One region of the Devosia sp. 919 genome, then DNA from elsewhere that is predicted to be linked to it. Evidence: predicted binding sites of a transcription regulator. Region 1 holds the regulator's gene; the other holds the start of a gene.
What was found. The regulator LexA, encoded in region 1, represses DNA repair genes until DNA is damaged. The targets are predictions, from matches to a motif close to TGTTCNNNNTGTGTTCNG.
Positions count from the first base shown of each region.

Region 2: a site for LexA is predicted at 9,281-9,298, ahead of HRQ64_RS15225 (putative DNA modification/repair radical SAM protein). Genes of this name have one in related genera too.

Region 1 is NZ_JABAOL010000001.1:2,269,395-2,279,934, reverse strand. It holds gene HRQ64_RS11195 (peptidylprolyl isomerase) at 1-1,080, shown strand, start outside; gene trpE (anthranilate synthase component I) at 1,102-2,610, shown strand; gene HRQ64_RS11185 (aminodeoxychorismate/anthranilate synthase component II) at 2,721-3,317, shown strand; gene trpD (anthranilate phosphoribosyltransferase) at 3,314-4,336, shown strand; gene trpC (indole-3-glycerol phosphate synthase TrpC) at 4,333-5,148, shown strand; gene moaC (cyclic pyranopterin monophosphate synthase MoaC) at 5,145-5,627, shown strand; gene glp (gephyrin-like molybdotransferase Glp) at 5,624-6,826, shown strand; gene lexA (transcriptional repressor LexA) at 6,935-7,648, shown strand; gene HRQ64_RS11155 (NUDIX domain-containing protein) at 7,690-8,055, shown strand; gene HRQ64_RS11150 (IlvD/Edd family dehydratase) at 8,741-10,540, opposite strand, start outside.
Region 2 is NZ_JABAOL010000001.1:3,142,757-3,153,296, reverse strand. It holds gene HRQ64_RS15275 (FliH/SctL family protein) at 1-297, opposite strand, end outside; gene fliG (flagellar motor switch protein FliG) at 302-1,336, opposite strand; gene fliF (flagellar basal-body MS-ring/collar protein FliF) at 1,388-3,016, opposite strand; gene HRQ64_RS15260 (glutathione S-transferase family protein) at 3,154-3,777, shown strand; gene HRQ64_RS15255 (DUF1153 domain-containing protein) at 3,869-4,147, opposite strand; gene HRQ64_RS15250 (flagellar hook assembly protein FlgD) at 4,286-4,954, opposite strand; gene HRQ64_RS15245 (flagellar hook-length control protein FliK) at 4,964-6,346, opposite strand; gene mnmA (tRNA 2-thiouridine(34) synthase MnmA) at 6,596-7,747, shown strand; gene HRQ64_RS15235 (hypothetical protein) at 7,744-7,950, opposite strand; gene HRQ64_RS15230 (ring-cleaving dioxygenase) at 8,107-9,057, opposite strand; gene HRQ64_RS15225 (putative DNA modification/repair radical SAM protein) at 9,302-10,540, shown strand; gene HRQ64_RS15220 (UdgX family uracil-DNA binding protein) at 10,537-10,540, shown strand, end outside.

The sequences.
Region 1 (10,540 bases):
ATCGAGCGCCGCAACATTCAGCAGGCCGTTCTGGCTTCGCCCGAACAAGCCGCGCTGTTTGAAGCGGGTGCCGCCTCGGGCCGCCCCTTTGCCGATGTGGTGGCGGAAGCCGGCCTCACCGTCACCGATCTTGGCACTCGAGGGCAGGCCGAAATCACTGACGCCACGCTGGCCGAAGCCGCCTTTAGCCTGCCGGCCGGCGGTTACCGAGTGATCAGTGGCGTGGCGGGCCCGCGTGTCGTGCATGTGCAGACCATCGAAGCGGGCGGTCAGACCAGCCTGGAAGAAGCACGTGAACAGATTCGCGAGAATCTCGCCCTGGCCGAAGCACGCAAGGAAATCGCCGAAGTGCTCGACCAGGTCGAGGAACTGCGCGCCGCCTTCCGGCCGCTCAGCGAAATCGCCGAGCGCTTTGGTCTTGAGCTCTATGAGGTAGGCGTTACCCAAAGCGGGGCAGAACTCGCCGTTATCGCGAGCTTGCCCGAAAGCGAGCGTCCGCGCGTGGTCCAGTCGATCTTTGCCGCCCAGGAAGGCAATCTCACGCCGGCCATCTCGCTGGGCGCCAACAACAATATATGGTTCGACCTGGAAGCCATCGAGCCAGCGCGCGACCAGACCCTTGATGAAGTGCGCGATGCGGTCGTCGCCGCGATCACCGCCGAGCGGATCAACGCGGCGATCGCCACCGAAGCCCAGGCTGCGGTTGATCGCCTCAAGGCCGGCGAGCCCCTGGCCGATGTTGCCGCTTCGCTCTCCGTGTTCCCGCAGTTGAGCCCGCCCTTTAACCGCGGTGGCGCCGAGGGCACGTCCGTGGATGGCCTCGTTGCGGCGGCCGCCTTTGACGGCGGCCCCGATCATCATGGCATGGCCATCAATCAGGCTGGTGAGACCGTGGTGTTCCAGGTGGTTGAAGCAGTTCCTGCCGAAGGCCCGCTCAATCCGCAAACCAGCGCCAGCCTCGAGAACGAAGTGCGCGTCGGCTTGTTCGGTGATTTCGTCTCCGCCGTGCGAGATGAAGCGGGGCTGCGGGTCAATGAGCAGGCGCTCCAGCAGGCGCTGACCCTCTCCACGGCGCAGTAAGCTCTTTCGGGAAACACGATAGTGGCCAGCGACTTCACCCAGCAGTTTGCAGATCGCTATGACGGGGGTGAGTCCCAGATCGTCTGGCGCCGCATCGTGGCCGATCTCGAAACGCCGATCGGCACCTATCTCAAGCTGGCGCAGGATCGCCGCAATACGTTCCTGCTGGAATCGGTGCAGGATGGTTCGACCCGGGGTCGTTATTCCATCATCGGCCTGCTGCCCGATGTGATCCTCAAGGTTGAACAAGGCACCGCCTCGATCAACCGGCAGGCCCAGCTTGACGCCACAGCCTTCGAGCCCCTGCCCGACCAGCCGCTCGACGCCCTGCGGCACCTCGTGGCCGACTCCCAGATCTCGGTGCCCGAAGGCCTGCCACCCCAGTCGGCCGGCATCTATGGCTTTCTGGGCTATGAGATGGTCCGCTATATGGAAGTGCTGCCCGACAGCAACCCGGACGAACTGCAACTGCCCGAAGCCATGCTGATGCGCCCTTCTCTGTTGGCCGTGTTCGACACGGTCAAGGACGAGCTCTATCTCACCGCGCCCGTTTACGTCCGCCAGGGGGTGACGGCCCGCCAGGCGCATGAAGCCGCGACGGCCCGTATCGATGACGCCATCGCCCGCCTGGGGCGCGCCCTGCCAACGACCCCGGCCGTACCCGACCTGCAGCACATCGCCGTCCAGAGCAACACCACGCGCGACGAGTATTTCGCCATGGTCGCCCGGGCGCAGGACTACATCGCCGCGGGCGACATCTTCCAGGTCGTGCTCAGCCAGCGCTTCGAGGCCGAGTTCACCCTGCCCCCGACCGCCTTGTATCGGGCGCTGCGTCGCACCAATCCCAGCCCCTATATGTATTTCCTCGATTTCGGGGATTTCGCCGTGGCGGGCTCGAGCCCCGAGATCCTGGTGCGCGTCCGCGAAGGCGAGGTCACCATCCGGCCCATCGCCGGCACCCGCAAGCGCGGTTCGACCCCCACCCGCGACCAGGAACTGGCGGCCGAACTACTGGCCGACCCCAAGGAGCGCTCCGAGCATCTGATGCTGCTCGACCTCGGGCGCAACGATGTGGGCCGTGTCGCCAAGACCGGGACTGTGCGCGTCACCGACAAGTTCTTTCTGGAATACTACAGCCACGTCATGCACATCGTCTCCAATGTGGTTGGCGTGCTCGATCCGCAATACGACTTTGTCGATGCGCTCGCCGCCGGCTTTCCGGCCGGGACGGTCTCAGGTGCCCCAAAGGTGCGCGCCATGGAGATCATCGACGAGCTCGAAAAGTCGCGCCGCGGCATCTATGGCGGCTGCGTCGGCTATTTCGGAGCCGATGGCACCATGGACACCTGCATTGTCTTGCGCACCGCCGTGCACAAGGACGGCAAGCTTTATGTGCAGTCCGGCGCCGGCATTGTGGCCGATAGCCAGCCCGCGCTCGAGCAGATGGAATGCGAAAACAAGGCACGCGCCCTTTTCAGCGCTGCCGAGGAAGCGCTACGCTATGCCGGCGAGGCGAGGATCGGGCAATGAGCGGCAGCAAGACCAGCGTGGACCTCACGATGAGGTCGAACAATTATCGATGGCGGGGCTGGTTCTGATCTCTGAACCCTCATTCCCTATAGCTGCGCTGGAGCAGACCCATGACCCGCACGCTCGTTATCGATAACTACGACAGCTTCACCTACAACCTCGTCCACTATCTGGGCGAACTTGGCGCCGAACTCACCGTGGTGCGCAACGACAAGATCACCCCCGACGAGATCGAAACCATGGCCCCCCAGGCTATCGTCCTGTCTCCCGGGCCCTGCACCCCCAACGAAGCCGGCGTGTGCCTGGCGGTAATCGACCGCTTCAAGGCGCAGATCCCCATCCTGGGCGTATGCCTTGGTCATCAGGCCATCGGGCAGGCCATGGGCGGCGACGTCGTGCGTGCGCCCGAACTGGTGCATGGCAAGACCAGCGCCATCAACCACACCGGCGAAGGCCTCTTCCGCGGTCTCAACTCGCGCTTTGAAGCCACGCGCTACCACTCGCTGGTGGTTGAACCGACCACCCTGCCCGCTACCCTCAAGGTCACCGCCACCACCGATGATGGTCTGATCATGGGCATGCAGCACGAAAGCCTGCCGGTACACGGCGTGCAGTTTCACCCGGAAAGCATCGCCTCCGAGAACGGGCACGCGCTGTTGCAGAACTTCCTCAACCTCGCTCGCGACTTCAACGGAAAGACCGCCTGATGGACATCAAGCAGGCACTGGCCAAGATTGCTGATCGCCGCAATCTCACTGGCGAGGAAATGCGCTCGGTGATGCGCACCATCATGGCCGGCGAAGCCACGCCCTCTCAACTCGGCGCTTTCCTCATGGGCATGCGCCTCAAGGGCGAGTCGGTGGGTGAGATCGCCGCCGCCGTGTCGATCCTGCGCGAGCAGATGGTGACGGTCGACGCCCCCGAACACGCCATCGACATTGTCGGCACCGGCGGTGATGGTGTTGGCACGCTCAACATCTCGACAGCCAGCGCCATCGTTGTTGCCGCCGCCGGCGTTCCCGTCGCCAAGCACGGCAACCGCGCATTGTCTTCCAAATCGGGCTCCTCCCAGGCCCTTGAAGCCCTTGGGGTCAAGCTCGACCTCACCCCCGCCGAAATTTCGCGCTGCATCAACGAGGCCGGGATCGGCTTCATGTTCGCGCCGGCCCATCATCCAGCCATGCGCCATGTCGGCCCTTCGCGCGCCGAAATGGGCGTGCGCACCATGTTCAACCTGCTCGGGCCCCAATCCAATCCTGCCGGGGTGCGCCGCTATATGCTCGGCGTTTATTCCCCCGAATGGGTGGAGCCGGTCGCTGCAGCGCTCCTTGCCAACCGCGCCATCAAGGCCTGGGTGGTCCATGGCAGCGACGGGCTCGATGAGATCACCGTCACCGGGCCCTCCTATGTCGCCGAGATCGCGAACGGCAATCTGCGCAGCTTCGAGATTACCCCCGAAGACGCCGGCCTGTCGCGCCATGATCCCAATGACCTCCTGGGTGGCGAGCCCGAATATAATGCCCTCGCCATCCACGCGCTCTTTGACGGCGCGCCCGGCGCCTATCGCGACATCGTTCTCCTCAATGCCGCCGCCTCGCTGATCGTGGCCGATGTGGTGAGTGACCTGCGCAGCGGCGCCGCCATGGCCGCCGAAATGATCGACAGCGGCAAGGCCCGGGAAACCCTCGAGCGCCTTGTCGCCATCTCCAATGGAACACCCCCATGAGCGATATTCTCAAGCAGATCGAAGCCTATAAGCGCGAGGAAATCGCCGCGGCCAAGGCCCTGCGCCCTTGGGACGAAGTGGTTGCTGCCGCCCATGACCAGCCCCCGCCACGCGGCTTTCTCGCCGCCATCAAGGCCAAGCGCGCCCGCGGCGAATACGCCTTGATCGCCGAGGTCAAGAAAGCCAGCCCCTCCAAGGGCCTGATCAGGCCCGATTTCAACCCGGCAGAGATCGCCCGCGCCTATGAAGGGGCCGGCGCGACGTGCCTTTCGGTCCTCACCGATCAGCCCTCGTTCCAGGGCTCGCCGGCGTTCTTGCGCGAGGCGCGCGACGCCACCGCCTTGCCGGTCCTGCGCAAGGATTTCCTCTTCGAAACCTACCAGGTCGCCGAAGCGCGCGCTTGGGGCGCCGATTGCATCCTCATTATCCTCGCCGCTGTCGGTGACGACGTCGCGCGCTACCTGCTCGATTCCGCCCGCGAATGGGGCATGGATGCCCTGGTCGAGGTGCATGACCAGCTCGAGCTCGACCGGGCGCTGGCGCTCGATGCCGAGTTCATTGGCATCAACAACCGCAATCTGCGCACCTTCGAAACCCGGCTCGATACCTCGGTCAACCTCGCGGGCGGCGTTCCAGCCGGCAAGGTGCTGGTCAGCGAAAGCGGCATCAACGGCCATGAACACCTGCAGCATCTCGACCGCACAGCCGGCATCGGCACCTTCCTTGTCGGCGAATCGCTGATGCGCCAGGCCGATGTGGTCGCCGCCACCCGCGCCCTCCTGCAGGGTGTGCGCCAGGCCGCCCATCCATGAGCGAGCCGCAGCTGACCCATCTCAACGAGCGCGGGGAGGCCCGGATCGTTGATATCGGCGACAAGGCAGTCACCCGCCGCCGCGCCCTCGCCCAGGCGGTGATCAGCGGTCGGCCCGAAACCATTGCCGCCATCATGGGTGGCGCCCTCAAGAAGGGCGACGCCCTGGCCGTCGCGCGCGTCGCGGGCATCATGGCAGCCAAAAAGACCGCCGAGCTCATCCCTCTTTGCCACCCCATCCCGCTCACCAAGGTCAGCGTCGAGCTGGAGGCGCGCGAGCCCGGCGCCATCACCATTCTTGCGACTGCCGAAACCACCGGCCAGACCGGGGTGGAAATGGAAGCCCTCGTGGCGGCTTCCACCGCCGCCCTTACGCTTTACGACATGGCCAAGGGCATCGACCGCGAGATGGTTATCTCCGCGATCTGTCTGCTCGAAAAATCGGGCGGCAAGTCCGGCGATTTCCAGCGCGCGCCATGAGCCTGCTCCCGGTTGAAGACGCCCTCGCGGCCATTTTCGCCCGCGTGCCCCCCGCCCGCACCGAGTCGGTGCCGCTGGAAGCTGCCGCCGGCCGGGTGTTGACCGAGCCCCTGCTCGCCCGTCATGACCAGCCGCCTTTCCCCGCCAGCGCCATGGATGGCTATGCCGTGCGCGCCGCCGATATCGTGCCAGGCGCGAGCCTTGAAGTCGTGGGCACCGCACAGGCCGGCGCCGGCTTTGGCGCGGATATCGCCCCGGGCACCTGCGTGCGCATCTTCACCGGCGCGCCCGTGCCCCCCGGCGCGGATGCCGTGATCATGCAGGAGGAAGCGACCCGCACCGGCGATCGCGTCAGCTTTGCCGCCCAGCCTCCCGTGGGGCGCAGCATTCGCCCGCTTGGCCACGACTTCCGGCAGGGACAGGAGCTGATTCCGAGAGGCTCTCGCCTCACCCCCATGCAACTGGCCGTCGCAGCCGCCGCCAATTGCCCGACGCTGCCCGTTGCCGTGCAGCCGCGCATCGCGCTCCTTGCCACCGGGGACGAACTGGTGCTGCCCGGCACCGCTCTCGGACCGGGCCAGATCGTTGCCTCCAACAGCTTCGGCTTGCGGCCGCTCCTTGCGCCTTACGCCGCAGAGATCCGCGACTACGGGATCGCTCCCGACAACCGGGCGGCGCTTGCCGAGCGCCTTGCCGGCATCTTTGCCGAAGCGCCCGACTTCGTCATCACCACGGGCGGCGCGAGTGTTGGCGACCATGATATCGTGCAGGAAATCCTGCTGAGTCTCGGCGTGCAGCTTGATTTCTGGCGCATCAATATGCGCCCGGGCAAGCCACTGATGTTCGGCACTCTGGGCAAAACCCTGGTGTTTGGCCTGCCTGGCAATCCGGTTTCGGCCATGGTGACCGCCGCCGTCTTCATCAAGCCGGCGCTGCGGCGCTGGCTCGGCGTCGCCGAACCCGCCCCCTGGCACCTGCCGCTCCTTGCGCCCACGCCGCCCAATACCGCCCGGCGCCACTTCATGCGTGCCCAAAGCGTGCATTCAAGCCGAGGTGCGGGCGTGCTCCCCATCAGCGAAACCGATAGCGGTCATACCTCCTCGCTGGCCCGCGCCGATATGCTGCTGGTGCAGCCTGAATACGATCCCGGCCAGCCGGCTGGCGCTCTCGTTCCAGCCATTCCGCTGGACGGGTTCTAGGCAGAGCCAAAGAATTTTCGCCTCCACCCATGAGCGTTATTGCAGAACATAACTGGAACACCTATGCTCGTTCAGTCTTTGTTCCGATTCTGCGATTGAAGGGCTCCGATGCTGACGCGAAAGCAACATGAACTGCTGATGTTCATCCATGAGCGGATGAAGGAAAGCGGCATTCCCCCTTCGTTTGACGAAATGAAGGACGCGTTGGATCTGGCCTCCAAGTCGGGCATTCACCGCCTGATCACGGCGCTTGAGGAGCGCGGCTTCATCCGCCGCCTCCCCAATCGCGCGCGGGCGCTGGAAGTGCTCAAACTCCCCGATTCGATGAACCCCGCGCTCGGCGGCCGCAAGGCCCGCTTCGAGCCCAGCGTCATCGAAGGCAATCTGGGCCGTGTTGCCGCTCCGCCGCCGCGCTCGGGCTGGAGCGATGATTATGTGCGCCCCGTGGCCGTGCCGGTCATGGGTCGGATCGCCGCCGGTACGCCCATCGAGGCCATCCAGAGCCACTCCCACACCATCTCGGTGCCACCCGAAATGCTTGGCCCGGGCGAGCACTATGCGCTGGAAGTGCGCGGCGATTCGATGATCGATGCGGGCATTTTCGATGGCGACACCGTGCTGATCCGTCGCCAGGATGTTGCCGGGACCGGCGAGATCATCGTTGCCCTGGTGGATGACGAGGAAGCCACCCTCAAGCGGCTGCGTCGCAAGGGCAACACCATCGCGCTTGAAGCGGCCAATCCCGCCTACGAAACCCGCATCTTCCCGCCCGACCGCGTCAAGGTTCAGGGCCGCCTGGTGGGCCTGCTGCGTAAATATTGACGCCCAGGGTCGAAAAACTCTGTCCTGTCCTGCTGCGAGTGGTGGCGCAAGAACGCCAGTGCTTGGCGTTCAGGCATCCTTTGGCTGGCTTTCAGCTGGTGAAAGGAACACGGGAAGGCCCCGAGCCGATTGAAATCGGTGCCCTGCGTGAACTCGCAGAGGAGTCTGGCCTGCAGGCAGAAGTTTCGCGCACCCTGCCTTCCAGTAGTGCCATTGCAGATAAACAGCTTTGGCACTTTGTTGTGGTGATCGCCTTGGCTCCCCTGGCCGAACACTGGCGCCACTTCACCCATGATGATGGCGGTCATTGGTTCGAGTTCTTCTGGTGGCCACTCGAGCGCCAACCGGGCCCCGAATGGCACCCCATGTTCCAGCGGGCCCTCGCCCACATCGCTCGCCACGCCTAAAGCCGGAATCGGCCAAGAAACAATCTCTTCGACGGAACTCGATTGCCGCCCTAGGGTCCTCATCAGCCGCACCAGACCAGCGCCTGTGTGCCCCCTCCTTCACCCTCCCCCTTGAGGGGAGGACCGGGGTGGGGGTTTAGTCCCCTCCTCCGCGAGTGACGTTAGACCCAGCTGGCCACCTCCAGCGCGCAATCCGCTCAAGCCCCATACCCCCCGACAATAACTTATCCCCGCCCGCGCCGATCACCCGCATAGTCTCCTCATCCGCGCACCCAAGCGAGATCATGACGAGTGGTTGGTGCGCGGAGGCTGGGGGATCGTGGGTCGCCGCGATCCGGCCGGTGTCCGCAAGAGCCGTGGACCTCTATCGTCCGGTGGTCTTGGGTGAAGAATCGCGATGGCAGCTGCACTGGCCATCGGAACCCTGATGTGGCGCAGGCAGCGGTGCCCGCCAGGGTTTAGTTCGACATCCGCGGAATCTGGCATGCGCCGCAGGAGGGCGCGGGCGTCGGCACCCAGTCGCTGTTGGCGGGGCGGAGCTTCCGTTTTGCGCAACGTTTTTTGAGGCAATGCCTCGCCAACGCCGCTCCCAACCGGAGGCCTCGCGCCGACCGGAGTTTCGCCGTGCCTTGGAAACAGAAATCCCCGCCGAAGCGGGGATTTCGAAGTCGTTGGGCCTTATGCCCTAGTGGTTGTCGCGCGGCACGCCATAGGTCTGGGCAATGCGCTGGTAAGCCACTGCTGGCTTGAGTACGGCGCCATTGCCGAGCTGGTCGACCAGCCCGCGCTGGATCTCCTGCCAGGGCGTCTGGTGCGCGGGGTACTTGTAGCCGCCCGCTTCCGCCAGTTCCTGCCGGCGCGTCGCGATCTCGGCGTCCGAAATCAGGATATCGGCGGTGCCATTGTTGAGGTCGATCCGCACCCGGTCACCCGTGCGCAGGATGGCAAGGTTGCCGCCCGCTGCCGCTTCGGGCGAGGCGTTGAGGATCGAGGGCGAGCCCGACGTGCCGGATTGGCGCCCGTCGCCAATACAGGCCAGCGCGTGGATACCCTTCTTGATGAGGTAGGCAGGGGGCCGCATATTGACGACTTCGGCCGCCCCCGGGTAGCCGATCGGGCCCGCGCCGCGCATGAACAGCAGCGTGTGCTCGTCGATATCGAGCGAGGGATCATCGATCCGGTGATGATAGTCCTCCGGACCATCGAACACCACGGCCTTGCCCTCGAACATGCCGGGATGCTCGGGATTGGCAAGGTAGCGCTCGCGGAACTCGGGCGAGATCACGCTGGTCTTCATGATCGCGTTATCGAAGAGATTGCCGCGCAGCACCAGGAACCCGGCTTCTTCCTTGAGCGGCTGCTCGAAGGGGCGGATCACCTTCTCGTCCTGGATGGGGGTGTTGCGGCAGTTCTCGCCGATGGTCTTGCCGTTGACGGTGGGTGCATTCTCACGGATCAGCCCCTGCTTCATCAGCTCGTTGACCACCGCCGGCACGCCGCCCGCATGGTAGTAATCCTCGCCGAGATATTCGCCGGCCGGCTGCAGGTTCACCAGCAGCGGCACCTTGTGCCCATAGGTCTGGAAGTCCTGCAGGTCGAGCTCGACACCGATATGCTTGGCGATCGCCTGGATGTGGATCGGGGCGTTGGTCGACCCGCCAATCGCGGAATTGACCACGATGGTGTTGATGAAATTGTCCTTGGTCATGATGTCGGAGGGCTTGAGGTCCTCATGCACCATGTCGACGATGCGCTTGCCCGTGCGATAGGCCATTTCCTGGCGATCGCGATAAGGCGCGGGAATTGCCGCCGAACCCGGCAGCTGCATGCCCAGCGACTCAGCCAGCGAGTTCATCGTGGTTGCCGTGCCCATCGTGTTGCAGAAGCCGGTGGACGGCGCCGAAGACGCCACCAGCTCGATGAACTGCGCATAATCGATCTCGCCGGCCGCCATCATCTGGCGCGCCTTCCACACAATGGTGCCCGAGCCGGTGCGCTCGCCCTTGTGCCAGCCATTGAGCATCGGCCCGACCGAGAGCGCAATCGCCGGGATGTTGACCGTGGCCGCACCCATCAGCATGGCCGGGGTGGTCTTGTCGCAGCCAATGGTCAGCACCACGCCATCGAGCGGATAGCCATAAAGCACTTCCACGAGCCCAAGATAGGCCAGGTTCCGGTCGAGGCCGGCGGTGGGGCGCTTGCCGGTTTCCTGGATCGGATGCACGGGAAATTCGATGGCAATGCCACCGGCTTCCCGGATGCCTTCGCGCACGCGCTCGGCCAGCACGATATGGTGGCGGTTGCAGGGGCTGAGGTCCGAGCCAGTCTGGGCGATGCCGATGATGGGCTTGTTGCCCTGCAATTCCTCGCGCGATACGCCGAAATTCATGTAGCGCTCAAGATAAAGCGCGGTCATGTCCGGGTTCTCGGGATTGTCGAACCAGGCGCGCGAGCGCAGCTTCTTGGGCGCGCTGCCCTGCCCATT
Region 2 (10,540 bases), 870 kb from region 1:
GCTGGCGGCCAGTTCCACCGCTTCGCGGCGGCTATTGGCGGTCGCATCGTCCAGGGCCGCGGCCATTTCGGCGCTGCGGGTAGCCAGGGTCGCCGCAGCAGCGGCGATGGTTTGCGCGGCCATGGCGGCGGCGTTCTGGGCGCCGGCGGCAAAGCCTTCGGCATAGCCTTCTTCGCGCGCTTCGGCGACCAGGCGGGCCACAAGGTCTTCGGCCATGCCGGCGCGCGGTGAGACCGCGGCAGCACTGGGGCGCTTGCCGAGGTCGAGATCGAAGGTGAAGCGAGCGTGACTGGCCATGGTGCTAAGCGATCATCTGCTCGTCGGACTTGCCCTTGAGGATGATGATCTCACCCTGAGCGGCCAAATCCTTGGCTGTGGCGACCATGCGGCCCTGGGCTTCATCGACATCCTTGAGGCGCACGGGGCCAAGCGCTTCCATGTCATCCTTGAGGAGCTTGCCGCTGCGGGCGGACATGTTCTTGAAGAAAAATTCCTTCATCGTTTCGTTGGCGCCCTTGAGGGCGAGCGCCAGCTCGGCCTTGTCCATGCGCGCCAGCAGAGTTTGCGCCGCCGAAGCATCGAGCTTGGCCAGGTCCTCGAAGGTGAACATCAGTGACTTGATGCGCTCGGCGTCTTCGCGGCTGTTTTCCTCGAGGCCGGTGATGAAGCGGGCTTCGGTCTGGCGGTCGAAGGAATTGAAGATCTCGGCCATCTGCTCGTGGCTGTCGCGGCGCTTGGTATGCGACAGGGTCGACATGAATTCGGTGCGCAGCGTGTTCTCGATCTTTTCGAGAATGTCCTTTTGCACGGGATCAAGCCCGAGCATGCGCTGGATCACGTCCATAGCGAGTGCTTCGGGCAGAACGGCGAGCACCTTGCTGGCGTGCTCAGGCGCGATCTTTGACAGCACCACGGCGATGGTTTGGGGATATTCGTTCTTGAGATAGGCGGCGAGCACGTCTTCCTGAACGTTGGAGAGCTTTTCCCACATATTGCGGCCGGCGGGACCGCGAATTTCCTCCATGATGGAGCTGACACGATCGGAGGGGAGGAAGGACAGCAGCAGGCGCTCGGTGGTTTCGGTGTTGCCCGATAGCGAGCCATTGGCCGACACGCTGGTGACAAACTCCACCATCAACTCGTCCAGCATGGCTTGGGTGATGGGGCCGAGGCGCACCATGGCGCGGCTGAGCTGGCGGATCTCGACCTCGTCGAGCTCATCGAAGATGGGCTTGCCGTGATCGGGGCCGAGCGCAAGGAGAAGCGCTGCAGCCTTTTCGTCGCCCCTGAGCGAGCGGTGTGGCGCATCGTTGCCGACCACCAGCTGCTTGCCCATGGAACCTATGGCGTCGGTGGTGTCGAGGGATTGGGAGACCAGAGCCATGGGTTATGCCGCGCTGCTCAGCCAGTCGCGCACGATAAGTGCGGCCTGCTTGGGATTTTCCTGAACCAGACTACCCACGGTCTTGAGTGTCTGGAGCTGGCTTTCGCCCAAGGTGCGGGCATTGGCCATCCAGTCGGGCGCGCCGGTAACCGATTCGGGCGCTTCGATGGGCACGAGCTGACCTTCGGGGCCCAGCGCGACGGGTGCGCCCAGTTCGGCACCGGAGGGGAGGGCGAGAGGCTGGGGTTCAGGGACCAAGGCGCGCTTGAGCAGGGGGCGCAGCACGAAGAACACGAGGGCCAGGGCGATCAGCAGGGTCACGGCCATTTCGGCTGCATTCATCAGGTCGTCGCGCGTGAAGTCGAGGAGACCCGCGGCGCTGTCGGTGCCCGGCAGGTTGAGCTCGGGCCGTTCGGCAAACTGCATGTTGACCACGTCGACGCTGTCGCCGCGGCTTTCCGAATAACCCACGGCCGAGCGTACCAGGGTGAGCACCTGGGCAATCTCTTCAGCCGAACGGGGGCTGTAGGTCAGATTGCCCGCGCCATCATCGGCATAAACGCCATCCACCACCACAGCGACGGAAAGGCGCTTGATGCTGCCCGCTTCGGTGACGGCAGTCTGGGTGGTCTTGGAGATTTCGTAGTTGGTGACTTCTTCGGACGTGGTGCCCTGCTCGAGCGTGCCATCGGCGGCAGTTTGGGAAGCGCCGGGCAGCTCGTTGGCGATGGTCACCTGGTTCTGATTGGCGCCGGACTGGTTCTCCTGCTCGCGCAGCTGGGTGGAGCGGACGACCTGGCCTTCGGGGTCAAAGGTCTCCGAAGTGGTGGTGGAGCGGTTGAAGTCCATCTCGGCCGCAACTTCGACGCGGGCACGGCCAACGCCAACGATGTTGGCGAGCATGTCTTCAAGGCGCGTACGGAGCCGGTTTTCGTAGCCAAGGGTTTTTTCGGCCGCTTCGCCGGCGAGGGCGCCCTGCGCGCTGTCACCGGTGCCGGAGGCGAGGAGGGTGCCGGCATCATCGACAATGGAGACGCGGGTCGGCGAGAGACCCTCGATGGCGGAGGCGACGAGGTGCTGGATGGCGCGGATTTCGCCGGCAGCCAGTTCGCCGCGCACGGACAGGACGATCGAGGCGGAAGGATCCTTGCGCTCGCGCCGGAACAATTCGCGCTCGGGCAGAACCAGGTGAACCCGGGCGGACTTGATGCGGGCCAGCGAAGAGATGGTGCGGGCGAGTTCACCTTCAAGCGCGCGAACATTGTTGATGTTCTGCACAAAGCTCGTGGCGCCAAGCGTGTTCTGCTCGTCGAAGATCTCGTAGCCAACCTGGCCGCGAGTGGGGAGCCCGGCCCCGGCGAGATCCATGCGCAGCTTGGTGATCTGCTCGCGCGGCACGAGGATGGTATCGCCTTCGCCGCGCAGCTCGAATGGGATATTGAGGGTTTGCAGTTCGGTAGTGATCGCGGACGAATCTTCCAGCGTCAGCCCGGTGTAAAGCGGTGCCAGGTTGGGGGCTGAGGCGCGCATCATCAGGAAGGCGAAGAAGCCCAACATCAGCACCGCTACGGTGGCCATGGCAGCAAGGCGCGGCAGGCCAATGCGGTTGATGAGCTGGGTCAGGTTATTCAAGTCGGTACTCGAGGTTCACGTCACCGGCGATGAAAGCTGCCGCCCGGCAAAAATTACCTAGTGTTTGGTAAACATTGTCTTAACTTGTGGGTGCCCAGCGGTTGCGCGGGCAAAAATTGCCGGACGGGAGAGCAAGCGTGTTGAAAGTGCTGGGGCGGGTCACATCCATCAATGTGCGCAAGGTCTTGTGGGCGGCCGGCGAGTTGGGACTCCCCTATGAGCGGGAGGATTGGGGCCTGCCCTTGCGCGATCCCAAGGTGCCCGAGTTCCTGGCGCTCAACCCCAATGGGCAGATCCCGGTGTTGATCGATGATGGATTCGTGCTGTGGGAAAGCAATGCGATCCTGATCTATCTGGCGGAAAAGGCAGGTGACGGGCGCTTGCTGCCGGGTAGGCTGCAGGAGCGGGCGCGGGTGCTGCAATGGCTGGGCTGGCAGGCGAGCGAGCTTAATCCGCCCTGGGGCTATGCCGTGAATGCGCTGATCCGCAAGACGCCCGGCTATGATGATCCCGAGCAGATTGCGGCGTCACTGCGAGCCTGGGGCGCCAAGATGGCGTTGCTGGACGGGCATCTGGCCAAAGGCTCGCCGTTTGTGGCCGGGGCTGAGTTCAGCATTGCCGATATTGCGCTGGGCCTTTCGGTGCATCGCTGGATGAGCGTGCAGGCGGACAAGCCCGTGTTTGCAGCAGTGCGAGAGTATTATGAACGGTTGCTGGGCCGGGAGGCGGGGGCAAGATGGATGGGGGCGGAGACGCCCTAGGGGGACGGGTTGCGGGCCTTGTGCCAAGAAAACAAAAAACCCGCAGGGCGGACCCGGCGGGCTTTGGTGCTCGTTATCGGTTTGGACCGGATCAGCCCTCGCGGTAATGCTGGATCCAGGTGGTCCGCAGGCCGGCAAGTCCATGCTTGTCGATGGCAGCCTGCCAGTTCAGGAACTCGTCGACGCTGAGTGTGTAGCGGTCGCAGGCCTCTTCGAGGCTGAGCAGACCACCGCGCACCGCAGCAACAACTTCGGCTTTTCGCCGAATGACCCACCTCCGCGTATTGGCGGGGGGAAGATCTGCGATCGTGAGCGGACTTCCGTCCGGTCCGATAACGTACTTAACGCGAGGACGCATCTGTACGGTCATTTTACTCTCTACTCAACCTGACCATAGGAAGGCAGAGTAGCGATGCTGACTTAAAATTCAGCTAAGGGGAAACGAACAACAGGTTAAGAATTAGAAGGAAAATCAAGGTATTCGGGACGCAAAGCGTGTCGCGACGGGTCAGGTGCCCGGCGTGGGGGTGCGCACATCCTGGACCTGGGAAAGGGGGTATTTGGAGGTGCCGATGGTCAGCAGCGGCTCCGTGCCCGAAAAGTCCACTGCGTTCACGATCCCGACCGCCGCCGTGGTGATGCCGACCGTATTTCCGCTCAGATCGGTACCGGTGATCTCGATGGAATACAACCCAGCAGGTTGAGCTAGCCCGTTGGAGCCCTTGCCGTCCCAAGCGAACTGGCCGTTGCCCGCGGGAAGCGAGCCGTTCTCGGAGTAAACGATGCTGCCGGCGGCGTTCTTGATGTTCACCTTGGCGTTCTGCACGGCCCCCGAGGCGACATAGCCCCACAGAGCCTTGCCGCCCTTGAGCTCGGAGGAGGTGCCGGCGACGGTGACTTCCTTGCCGATATAGTTGACCGCGTCGGTTTTGCCGGCGCTTTGGCTGGCCATCATCATGGCTTCAAGGAAGTCGTTGGTCTTGAGCTGCTGTTCCACGCCAGTGAACTGCACCAGTTGCTGGGTGAACTGGTTGGTATCCAGCGGCTCGAGCGGGTTCTGGTTCTTGAGCTGGGTGGTCAGGATGTTGAGGAAGGTGTCGAAATTATCGGCAATGGTGTTGCGCGAGTTGCTGATCGCACCGGCGGCAGAGGTTGCGGATATGCCATTAACAGCCATGATTGTTCCTCAGGCGATGATGTTGACGCCGCCAGCCGCAAGGCTGCCGCGGTAAAGATTGACGCTGGGAAGGGGTAGCGGGTCGGCATCGCCGCCGCTCGGGCCGCCACCGAACGAGCCTCGGCGTTCCTGCTCCTGCCCATTGCCCTGGCGCCCGTCGCCTGGGGATGGGTTTTGCCGGAGGGAGAATTCGAGGTTGGTCTTGCTGGCATCGAGCCCGGCCTGCTGCAGGGCGCGTTCCAGCCCGCGCTGGTCGCGCTGCATCAGATCAAGGGTTTCGCTCTTGTCGACGATGAGGCGGGCATTGACCTGCCCCGCTGCATCGAATTCGAGCTTGACCTCAATGCGGCCGAGCTCGGGCGGATCAAGGCGGATCTGGAAATGGGAATTGCCGGCATTGGCCTGGTGCACCAGCTCAAAGGCGAGCTGGGGCAGGTTGAGCTGTTGCTGGGTGGTCTGGTAGCCGGGCTGCACGGGCCGCAGGGCGGCGGCGGCGACCTCGGCCCGGTTGAGCGCGCTGGGCAGGCTTTTGGCCGCGGCAGCATCAAGCGGGGGTTCGGCGGCAGCGGGAGCGGGCTTGGCGTCGGTTTCCGCGGTGGGCTGGCTGTCGGTGCCGAGAGCCGGGTCGGGCTCGATGCTGGGCTGCGCGAGCGTCGGTGCTGTTGGGGTCGTCGGGGTGAGGGGCGTGGCAGTGCTGGCGGCCGGGGCAGCCGGATCGGCGGGAGGGGCGCCCGGGGTGGCGCGGGTCAGCTTCGCCAACGCGTCTTCGAGCGCGGCGGCGCCGGCGGCAAGGGTCTGCTGATCAAGGCCGGGACCGGCTTGCTTGAGGCCGGCGAGTAGTGCGGCGAGCTTTTGACCCAGCTCGGGGCCGCCCTCGGCGGCATCGCTGCCAAGAAGCTGGTCGGCCAGCGGGGCAAGGGCATTGGCTAGCTGTTGCGCGAAATCACTGGCCGGTTCGCCACCGGTTGCTGGCTGGGCGGGGGTGGACAGTGAAATGCCGAGCTGGTCGGCGAGCCGGCTGAGAGCGGTGCTGGCCGCGCCGAGGTCGTCGCCTGCGGGAGACTGGCCGGCAGCGAGGCTTTGGGCGATGTTGGCGAGGCTGTCGAGCAGCTGGGGCAGGGCCGGCGGCTCCGGAGCGAGGGCGGCTTCGGCTCCCACAGCCAGCCCAAGATCTTCGGCTTCGATGTCGGCTTCGCCCGCAGTTTCGAGCCCGATTTCAAGCGCCTTGCCCAAGCTCAGGTTGAAGCTCGAGGCAGAGGTGGTGCTTGGCGTGGTGCCGGCGTTCGCGCCGGCGAGCAGACTGGCGAAAGCGTCGGCATCGGCAGGCGCGCCGAAGCTTCGCGTGATGCTGCCTGCACCGGTTGCGACCGAAAGGGTAAGATGGGATGCCACTTTGCCGAAAAATCCTGCAACTACTCGCCCCGTGCCATGCAAGGAGCTTGCCAGTGAGCCAAGGCGGCTAAGTGCTTGTTTGCGCAGAGCTGTGTTTTGGGCTCGAGGGACATGGCTCGAGCCGGGAGGGTGCATTGCGCCGCACGGGTGGCAAAAACTGCCGGGCGGCGTTGCAGCGCATTGCTGAAAGGGCTAAGAGGCGCGGGACAGTTGTCCGCTGGCCCTTGAACCCAACCGGATGCAAGAAAGATGCTGAATTCGCTTGATATCGCCAAGCGTCCCCAAGGCACGCGCGTTGTTGTCGCGATGTCGGGGGGCGTGGATTCCTCGGTTGTGGCGGGCCTGCTGGCTCGGCAGGGCTATGATGTAGTTGGGGTGACGCTCCAGCTTTATGATCATGGCGAGGCCACCCATCGTAAAGGCGCGTGCTGCGCCGGGCAGGATATCCATGATGCCCGCCGGGTGGCGGCGGCACTCGATATTCCCCATTACGTGCTGGACTATGAAGAGCGCTTCCAGCGCTCGGTGATAGCGCCGTTCGCCAATGCCTATCAGCAGGGTGAAACGCCGGTGCCGTGCATTGCCTGCAACCAGTCGGTCAAGTTCGTCGACCTGCTGGAAGTGGCCAAGGATCTTGGCGCTGATGTGCTGGCGACCGGCCATTACGTGCAGTCGCGGCTGGGCGAAGATGGGCGGCGGCAACTGTTCCGTCCCGTCGATGGCGATCGTGACCAGACCTATTTCCTGTTTGCGACCACCCAGGCGCAACTCGACTTCTTACGCTTTCCGCTGGGGGGGATGAGCAAGGCTGCGGTGCGCGAGCTCGCGCGCGAAATGGGGCTCGAGATTGCCGACAAGCACGATTCGCAGGACATCTGCTTTGTGCCGCAGGGCAAATATGCCGACATCATCCGCAAGATGCATCCCGAAGCGGTGGCGCAAGGCGAGATCGTCCATCTCGATGGCCGGGTGCTGGGGCGGCATGCCGGGATCGTCAATTACACGGTGGGACAGCGCAAGGGCCTGGGCGTGGCGGCTGCCGAGCCACTCTACGTGATCAAGCTCGAGCACAAGACCGGGCGCGTCATTGTGGGGCCGCGCGAGGCGCTCAAGACCCATACGGTGCGGTTGCGAGATGTGAACTGGCTGGGGGCGCGGCCGCTGGCCGAAGCTGCTGCCGGCAATGGTGCACCGGTCGAGGTCAAGGTGCGCTCGACGCGCGGGCCGCAGCCGGCCGTGATCCAGATGCGCGATGGCGCGGTTTATGTGACGCTGGTGGCCGGCGAATATGGCATTTCGCCGGGCCAGGCCTGCGTGTTCTACGCCGATGACAGCGCCACGTCCGAAGTACTGGGCGGTGGGTTCATCGCGGAAGCGGTGCCGGCGGTGTTTGCCGCCTAGTTGGCGGGGGCGGGCGTTGGCTCAGTGAAGCCCTTTTGCAGGGGGATCGCGTCTTCGGGGGCGATGTTCTGTTCTGCCTCGATCGTGTCGTAGTTGCGCCATTGCACGAGATTGGTGAACACCGTCGCTGCCACCGTGATCACGGCCAGCCCGATGAAAATCGCGAGCACCCACTGGCTGGAATTGAGTTTTCGCACGGGCATGGCAGTTGCCTTTGAAGGGGGTCAACGGGGGCGCACCCTACGGGATGCGCGCCGGGTTTAGCACCTTCGCTGCGCTTTGGCTAAGGCCCTGATGACGCGCCGCGCCGATAGGCTCTCCTCCCTCAGCGGGGAGGAGAGCTTGTGGACTGAAGCGGTTTAGACCAGGGGCTTGAGGCCCGCTTCGATGCTCGCCCGCCGGCTTTCGAGGAAGGGCGGGAGCGCCAGGCTTTCACCCAGGGTTTCCATCGGCTCGTCGGCAGCAAAACCGGGCACGTCCGTCGCGATCTCGAACAGAATGCCATTGGGCTCGCGGAAATAAAGCGAGGTGAAGTAGAACCGCTCGACTTCCCCGCTCGAGCGGATGCCGAACGAGTTGACATGGGCGATCCACTGCCGGAGCGTATCCTGGTCGGGCGTGCGGAAGGCCACATGGTGCACGCCGCCGGCGCCGGGCCGTGCGGGGGCCAGGCTTGGGTCAACCACCACATGCAGTTCGGCCGCGGGGCCACCGGGGCCCATCTCGAACACATGGGTTTCCCCATTGCGCTCGCGGGCGGGATAGGTGCGCACCTTGCGCATGTTCATCACCTGCGTCAGGACCACTTCGGTGCGATCGAGGCGCGGCACGGCAAGGCTGATCGGCCCAAGGCCGATGATCTGCCGATCGGCAGGAACGGGCGACTTGGCCCAGGGCACGACCTTGTTGGCGGGGTCGAGCACCAGGCGGAAGCGCTGGCCTTCGAAATCCTCAAAATCGAGCGAGACATGGCCATTGCGTTCCTTGATGGCCGAGGTGCCGACGCCCTGCGCCTGCAGGTGTTCTTTCCACCATTGCAGGCTGTCCTCGCTACCGACGCGCAGGCCAGTGCGGCTGACAGTGTGGTTGCCGCGCTGCTCGCGGGCGGCGTCAAAATCAAAGAAGGTCAGGTCTGCGCCAGGTGAGGCCACGCCGTCACCATAGAATAGGTGGTAAGCAGTGGTGTCGTCCTGGTTGACGGTTTTCTTGATCAGCCGCATGCCCAGGGTCTGGGTGTAGAACTGCAGGTTCTTGGCCGCCTGGGCGGTGACTGCGGTCAGGTGGTGGATGCCGCCAAGCTGAAGGTCCATTGGTGTTCTCCTTGGAGTGCACATGCTCGTCAGCCGAGCCTTGGTGCCGTTGCCCCCAAGATAGGTGAAGTTGCCCCATCCCGTCAGCCCACGGCGCCATAACGGGTTGTTGCGCCTGAGCGAACAATGGAACCCCATCGTTTCCAGGGCGAGGAGGCGATCACAAGCTGGCTAGAACAGGTTTTCGCCGGTGCTTTTATTCGGGTCGCGCGTTAAGACTGGCGTGAACAGATGAGGAACGTGGATGGCGGCTTTAACCCTTCGTCGCAAGTTGGCCGTGTTGTCGGACGCCGCCAAATATGATGCCTCCTGCGCTTCCAGCGGCACCGAGAAACGCAACAGCAAGGTGAGCGGCGGCATTGGCTCCACCGAGGGCAATGGCATTTGCCACTCCTATGCGCCGGACGGGCGCTGCATTTCGCTGCTCAAGCTGCTGCTGACCAATTTCTGCATTTATGAATGCAGCTACTGCATCAATCGCTCCTCGTCCAATGTGCAGCGGGCGCGCTTTTCCGTCGAGGAAGTGGTGGGACTGACCCTCGACTTCTACAAACGCAACTATATCGAGGGGCTGTTCCTGTCCTCGGGGATCATCCGTTCGCCCGACTACACGATGGAAGAAATGGTGCGGGTGGCGCGCAGCCTGCGCGAGGATCACCATTTCGCGGGCTATATCCATCTCAAGGTCATTCCCAATGCCGCGCCTGAACTGCTGGCGGAAGCCGGGCGCTGGGCGGATCGGCTCTCAACCAATATCGAGTTGCCGACCGATCTTGGCCTTGAAGCGCTGGCACCGGAAAAAAAGCCAAGCGAGATCCGCACGGCTATGGCGCGCATTCGCGGCAAGCTGGCGGAAGCCGCGCCGGAGGCAAAGACCAAAGCCGAAAAGCCCAAATATGCGCCGGCGGGGCAATCCACGCAGATGATCGTGGGTGCCGATGCCGCCAATGACGAAGCCATCCTGACGCGCGCGGCGGGGCTCTATTCGGGCTACAAGCTCAAGCGGGTCTACTACTCGGCCTTTTCGCCCATTCCCGATTCCAGCGCCAAGCTGCCCCTCAAGGCGCCACCGCTCCTGCGCGAGCACCGGCTCTACCAGGCCGATTGGCTCATCCGGTTTTATGGCTTTGACGTTCCCGAGATCGTGGCGGGCGGGGAGGGCGGGTTGCTGGATCTGGCGATCGATCCCAAGCTGGCCTGGGCGCTCAAGCATCGCGAGCGCTTTCCCGTCAACGTGAACCGCGCCGATCGCGAACTGCTGTTGCGGGTGCCGGGGCTGGGGACCAAGAGCATCGAGCGGATCATCACGACGCGGCGCCACCACAGTTTGCGCCTCGAAGATGTGGCGCGCATTGTGGGCTCGATCGATGCGGTGCGCCCGTTCATCGAAGCGGTGGACTGGACGCCGGGCGGGATGACCGATGATGCGCGGCTCAAGGCCAAGCTGACGCCGCAGCCCGAACAGCTGAGCCTGTTTGCATGA